Regions from separate parts of the Bacillus sp. KNSH39 genome, predicted to be linked through region 1. Evidence: riboswitches for the same ligand, from Rfam matches in the RefSeq annotation. Region 1 holds a riboswitch; each other region holds the start of a gene.
What was found. Region 1 has a riboswitch for S-adenosylmethionine ahead of ACUL40_RS20795 (peptide ABC transporter substrate-binding protein). Riboswitches for the same ligand answer to the same signal wherever they lie in the genome.

Region 1 (2,202 bases):
CCTGTAAAAGGGAAATATACTGAATCATGGAAAGCATTAGAAAAACTTTATAAAGATGGCCGTGTTCGCGCTATCGGTGTGAGTAATTTCCACATTCACCACTTACAAGACGTATTTGAAATTGCTGAAATTAAGCCAATGGTCAACCAAGTGGAATATCACCCACGTTTAGCACAAGAAGAGCTACATGCATTCTGTAAAGAACATAATATCCAGCTTGAAGCTTGGTCACCATTAATGCAAGGACAACTACTAGATAATCCAACGTTACAAGAAATTGCGACAAAATATAATAAATCAACTGCGCAAATTATTTTACGTTGGGATTTACAAAACGAAGTTGTAACAATTCCCAAATCAATTAAAGAACATCGCATTATTGAAAATGCAAACATCTTCGACTTTGAATTAAGTGCTGATGATATGAAAGCAATTCAAGCTTTAAATGAAGATCGTCGCGTTGGTCCAGATCCAGATAACTTTAACTTCTAGTAGAAAAACCACTGCCATATGCAGTGGTTTTTCTATTTAATAAAACTGAAAATTTAAACTATATTTCATTTAGTTGACACTTCATTATTCAAGGTGTAAGATTTTGAATTATCAAAGAAACACAAAAATTAATAAAATTTATTCGTTTACTCATTGTATCAAGAGAGGTGGAGGGACTGGCCCTTTGAAACCTCGGCAACAGGTTCATTTTGAATACTGTGCCACTTCCTGCAAGCTTTATGCTTGAAAGATAGAATGAGGGACTTCGTTTATATACGGGTGCATAACTTGTACGTAAAAATCCCTCTTTCTCAATATGAAAAGAGGGATTTTTTATTTTTCATTTCCCTCATCATCATCCAAACTTAATTATTTAGGAGGAAAATCAAATGAAAAAGAAGTTTGTACCCGGTATTGCATCAGTTGTAGGAGTAAGTATTTTATTAACTGGTTGCGGTAGTTATAAAAACGAAGCAAGCGGAGCAAATGCAAAAGACGAGGCACCTAGTAAACAGGTTTTAAACTTATCTTCACCTACTGAAATACGAACAATGGATACGGCTCGTGCTACAGATACTGATTCTGGTCAAGTAATGAGAAACGTATTTGAAGGTTTGTATAATCTTGGTGAAGGTAACAAACCTGTTCCTGGTGTTGCAAAATCTCATGAAGTAAGTGGCGATAAAACGAAATACACATTCCATTTGCGAGATTCAAAATGGTCAAACGGCACTCCTGTTACAGCTAAAGATTTTGTGTTCGCTTGGCAACGTGCCGTAGATCCAGCAACAGCCTCTGAATATGCATTTTTATTCTTTGATATTAAAAACGCAACAAAAATTAACAACAAAGAACTTCCAGCCGACCAACTTGGTGTAAAAGCAGTTGATGACCATACGTTTGAGGTAGAATTAGAGCGTCCTGTTCCTTATTTTATTAGCTTAACAGCGTTCCCAACATTTCTACCAATTAATGAGGAATTCTTTAAAGTACAAGGTGATAAGTACGCTTTAGAAGATAATACAATCTTGTACAATGGAGCTTTTACACTAAGCGATTGGAAGCACGAACAAAGCTTTAAATTTAAGAAGAACCCTACCTATTGGGATAAAGATACTGTCAAACTAGAAGAAATCAATTTTAATGTCGTAAAAGAAAAATCAACAGAAGTAAATTTATTCGAGTCAAAACAATTAGATCGTATAAAACTAACATCTGACTTCGTCGATAAATATAAAAAGGATGCTAACTTTAAAGAACGTCCAAACGTAGGCGTACAATTTTTACGTATGAATCAACAAAACAAAGTACTTCAAAACGTTTCTGCACGCCAAGCAATTGATCAAACAATTGATAGAAAATCCTTTGTAAATACGTTATTAAATGATGGCTCTACACCAACATTTGGTCTCGTTCCAAAAAACTTTGCAAAAGGACCTGAAGGAAAAGACTTCCGTACTGCAAACGGCGATTTAACAAAAGTTGATACAAAATCTGCACAAGAGTTATGGAAAAAAGCTAAACAAGAGCTTGGTTCTGAAAAGATAACATTAGAATTATTAACGAGTGATGCTGACCTTGATAAGAAAACTGGTGAATTCTTAAAAGGACAACTAGAAAAGAATCTAGATGGATTAATAGTAAATATAAAACCTCAGCCGCGTAAGCAACAAGTTTCGCTTTTATTAAAAGGTGACTACGAAATCGGAA
Region 2 (2,202 bases), 1.4 Mb from region 1:
CATCATTTAAATACGCAACAACTGCTTTCGCATTTTCTTCATGTTGCCTCATGCGAAGCGCTAACGTTTTCATACCGCGAATTAATAACCATGAGTCAAATGGGCTTAAAACTGCACCTGATGCATTATGATAATGAGCGATTTCCTCGCAAAGTTCCTTTCCTTTTGCAACGACAAGCCCGCTTAGTACATCGTTATGTCCCCCTAAATATTTCGTTGCGCTATGAAGTACAATGTCAGCACCTTCTGTTAATGGTTGCTGTATATAAGGTGTGTAGAAAGTGTTGTCTACAATAAGGAGTAGTCCGTTCCTTTTCGCTACAGTTGCGACAGCAGCAATATCAGTAACTTGCATTAATGGATTAGTTGGAGTTTCTATGAAAATAGCCTTCGTTTCAGTTGTGATAGCTTGCTCAATTTGTTTAATAGACTGTGTATTTACGTATCTACATCGAACATTCCACTTTTTTTCATGCTCAGAAAATAATCGATACGTTCCCCCGTATAAATCTTCAGATACAATAAGTTCGTCTCCAGAGCGGAATAGAGAAAGGACGAGGAGAACAGCCGCCATCCCTGAACTACAGGCATAACCTTGTTCGCCATATTCTAAGTCTGCGATCGCCTGTTCTAAAAGACCTCGAGTTGGATTGCCAGTTCGTGAATAGTCAAAGCCAGTAGATTTACCAATTCCTTCGTGACGATAAGCGGTTGAGAAATAAACTGGTGGATTAACCGTTCCGGTTGTAGTTTCACTGCGATTTCCGATTTGTGCTAGTTTTGTTTCGATTGTTGACATATGAAAATTCCTCCTTTTTAAATTGAAACATTAAGTGAATATAAAATAAAAAAAGCCTTCTAAGAAGAAGGCTTTCGGTTTGAATAGAGTCTTCTTCTCATCTGTCAAATCTTTCACAATTTGCTGGAATTAGCACCTTATTAACAAAATGTTAATGGTTGCTGAGGCGTCACAGGGCCAGTCCCTCTACCTCTCTAGATAAGAATGTTCGTATGAAATTTTTATTATGTTTTTAACTTTACAATAAAATATAACTGAATTGCAACTTTATTTTAAATAATTTTTATTTTTCCGCAAGTGTCATTGACTTTTACTTTTGTGCATGCTAAATTTATTAAAAAATTAACAAACATTGTTAAAAGGGGAACGCATTTCCTTTTAGCTACATAAATAAAATAATAAAGACAACTCTTATTGAGAGCGGTGGAGGGAAAGGCCCTGTGAAACCCGGCAACCTTCAAACGAAATGTTTGAAACGGTGCTAATACCTGCAAAACGAATGTTTTGCATAATAAGAGGAGGAACGATTATGTCCCCCTCTTCAAAGTGAAGAGGGGGTTTTTATATTGATAGAAATGAGGGAGAGTCGTGAAATTACTAGATTTATTATCAAAAGGAATTGTAATAGGTGATGGTGCGGTTGGGACGTTATTGCATTCACATGGTTTGCAAAGTAGCTTTGAAGAATTGAATGTATCTGATCCAGACTTAATTATATCGATTCATAAACAATATGTAGCTGCTGGAGCAGATGTAATTCAAACGAATACGTATGGAGCAAATGAGGCGAAATTACGTATGTATGGTTTAGAAAATCAAGTTACAGAAATTAATAGAGCGGCAGTAAAACTGGCGAAAGCATCTGTGACAGATAAAAATGCAATTTTAGGAACAATTGGTGGTATGAAACATATCGGAGCTGTTACAACGACTGATATGGAAAGAGAGTTTATGTTACTTGAACAGGCAGGGGCTTTACTAGAAGAACAGGTTGATGGATTACTATTAGAAACTTTTTACGATGAATTTGAATTACTTCATGCCGTTAAAGTATTGCGTAAGCAAACGAATATTCCAATTGTTGCGCAATTAGCGTTACATGAAGCAGGTACGACTCAAAATGGAAATGATGTCAATGAAATATTAAAGCAACTTATAGATTACGGTGCAAATGTTGTTGGATTGAATTGTCAACTAGGGCCGCTTCATATGACGGAAGCTTTCAAAATGATATCGATTCCTCAAAATGGCTATTTATCAGCATACCCAAATGCAGGCCTCCCGAATTATGTGGATGGACGTTACGTATATGAGGGAAGCCCAGCTTATTTTGAAGCGATGACACCGAGATTTATTGAGCAAGGTATTCGGTTATTGGGTGGTTGTTGTGGTACGACTCCAGA
Region 3 (2,202 bases), 2.3 Mb from region 1:
TATTACGCTCGTCAAAAAAATGAAAGAGCACTATTAAATGATATTTGTGCGATTATTGTGTTTTGTATCGGTGGGTTAATTAGTTATTCCTTTTCAATGAAGCAAATCGATCATACAGCATTATTCATTGCGCTTATTTCATTTTTATACTTTTTAGGTAGTACGTTCTATGTGAAAACGATGATTCGTGAAAAAAATAACCCGAAGTATCGTCTTATATCTTGGGGATATCATATCGTATTAACGATAATCATATTTGTGATTAATCCGTGGTGTTCTCTTATTTTTATACCAAGTGTCATTCGAGCAATTGTGTTGTATGGCAAAAAAATTTCTATTAAAAAAGTAGGAATTTTAGAAATTGCTAATTCTGTATATTTTTTAATCATAACGGCAATAATTATGAAGTATGCCATTTGAAAAAACTTCCCATCAATTGATGGGAAGTTTTTAATCTTTTTCTAAAATGTGAACGGTGTACTCGCAACGTTGAATAGCTTGTTCAACAGCATAAAGTGATTGTTCAATACGAGCGCGATTAAAATCTTTTTCAACTGTTTCGAGCGCTTCTTCTAAACAATTTTTAGCTTCTTGTAATGATTGAAAAGAATCTTGTACATATCCGCGAGCATTTTGATGCATTTCATAATCCTCCTTGCATGTTCGTATATGGGTAGTATGAACAGTAAGGAAGAAAATATAATTTGTTATATTTATTATATTTGTTTGACAATTAAAGTGGAATTACGTATAGTAAGAATTAAGTGAATATTTTCTTATCCAGAGAGGTGGAGGGACTGGCCCGATGAAACCCAGCAACCGCGATGCAGGTGCTAATTCCAGCAGAACATATTTGTTCTGGGAGATAAGACGAAGATATATACGTAACTTCTTCTTATCGGAGAGGTTTTTTTATTGCAAAAAAACCGATTACGAAAATTTATATTAAGAAGAAAGGGGTTGCGCATTACTGTGACACTCGAAAAATACGTAAAACTGCGTAGTACAGTTTATGAATATATGATAGAGCAAGATAAGCCGATATCATTGTTAGATATTCAAGAACATATCGTTTCGCATCATGAAGGAAAATTCACGAAAAAGATGTTGCATCAATTTTATTTATCAAGATTATTAGACGAACTAAAACTGGATGGGAAAATTACATTAGCTGATGAATATCTCTATGCTGAAAAAGGGGTATTGTATAAGGCGAGAAAAGGGAGCTAAGCTCTCTTTTTTTCTTAAAATAACGGAGTATGTAGAGTAAAAGACTGCTAAAGCAGCCTGATACAGGGAATGGTGTTGAGTGTGTAGTGTCAAAAATTGAATGTGCCTGAAAGAGGCAATTCATATCGGCTGCAAATGAAAAGAGACACCTTCGCCGAATAGGTGTCAGTCGTTTTGTCACGTAGACTTGCTACTTAACAGTAATTAGAATAACATGCAGGATTTTTGAAGTCAAAAGGGAATTAAAGGAAGGGGTACAATTATGTACGCTTACTTATTAAAAGATATAACGAAATGGATCCCAAAGTACATTGTAGATAAGGGATATGAATATTATGAAGGTGGGCATGTAGAAGATGTTGAAATACAAGATAAAAAAGTGTTTGCTTTCGTTACTGGAAATGCAAGGAATTATGAAGTAGTTATCGATCTCGAAGATTTTTCAGAAAGTAACTGTGAGTGTCCCTATGAAAATTATTGTAAACATATGGTGGCAGTTGTTTATGATATGCAAGGTGCTGGTGAGAGTGCAGTTAAAGAGAAACTGAAAGATTTAGAAAAAGAAGAGTTACTTATATTATTAAATCGATTGTTGCAAAGTTCGAAAAACGTACAAATTGTAGAGAAGTTATTAAAGAAGGAGAAACTTTAACGTATAGAGGGAGTTGTTTTGTAGTGAACGTACTAATTATATATGCTCATCCTAACCCTTCAAGTTTTAACGCGGCGATTTTCAATCATGTGCAAAAAGGACTACAGGAAACAAATCATTCAGTTACCGTACTTGATTTATACAAAGAACAATTTGATCCAGTCCTCGTATTTAATGAAGAGAAGAAAAGACGCGATTTAGTAAATGAAGAGGAAACAGCTCGGTATAGAACGTTAGTAGAAGAAGCAGATACACTTCTATTCATCTATCCAATATGGTGGTGGGGGATGCCAGCAATTTTAAAAGGATTTATCGATCGT

Region 2: another riboswitch for S-adenosylmethionine. It lies ahead of ACUL40_RS13615 (bifunctional homocysteine S-methyltransferase/methylenetetrahydrofolate reductase); the one in region 1 lies ahead of ACUL40_RS20795 (peptide ABC transporter substrate-binding protein).
Region 3: another riboswitch for S-adenosylmethionine. It lies ahead of ACUL40_RS08785 (hypothetical protein); the one in region 1 lies ahead of ACUL40_RS20795 (peptide ABC transporter substrate-binding protein).

What each region holds. Positions count from the first base shown of each region.
Region 1 covers NZ_JBQXYO010000001.1:4,053,214-4,055,415, reverse strand. Annotated here, with positions in the region: gene ACUL40_RS20800 (aldo/keto reductase) at 1-492, shown strand, start outside; SAM riboswitch class I at 645-749, shown strand; gene ACUL40_RS20795 (peptide ABC transporter substrate-binding protein) at 882-2,202, shown strand, end outside.
Region 2 covers NZ_JBQXYO010000001.1:2,669,792-2,671,993, reverse strand. Annotated here, with positions in the region: gene metI (cystathionine gamma-synthase/O-acetylhomoserine thiolyase) at 1-799, opposite strand, end outside; SAM riboswitch class I at 894-1,004, opposite strand; SAM riboswitch class I at 1,208-1,317, shown strand; gene ACUL40_RS13615 (bifunctional homocysteine S-methyltransferase/methylenetetrahydrofolate reductase) at 1,388-2,202, shown strand, end outside.
Region 3 covers NZ_JBQXYO010000001.1:1,742,124-1,744,325, reverse strand. Annotated here, with positions in the region: gene ACUL40_RS08795 (YwiC-like family protein) at 1-420, shown strand, start outside; gene ACUL40_RS08790 (hypothetical protein) at 451-642, opposite strand; SAM riboswitch class I at 774-872, shown strand; gene ACUL40_RS08785 (hypothetical protein) at 973-1,230, shown strand; gene ACUL40_RS08780 (SWIM zinc finger family protein) at 1,493-1,882, shown strand; gene ACUL40_RS08775 (NAD(P)H-dependent oxidoreductase) at 1,906-2,202, shown strand, end outside.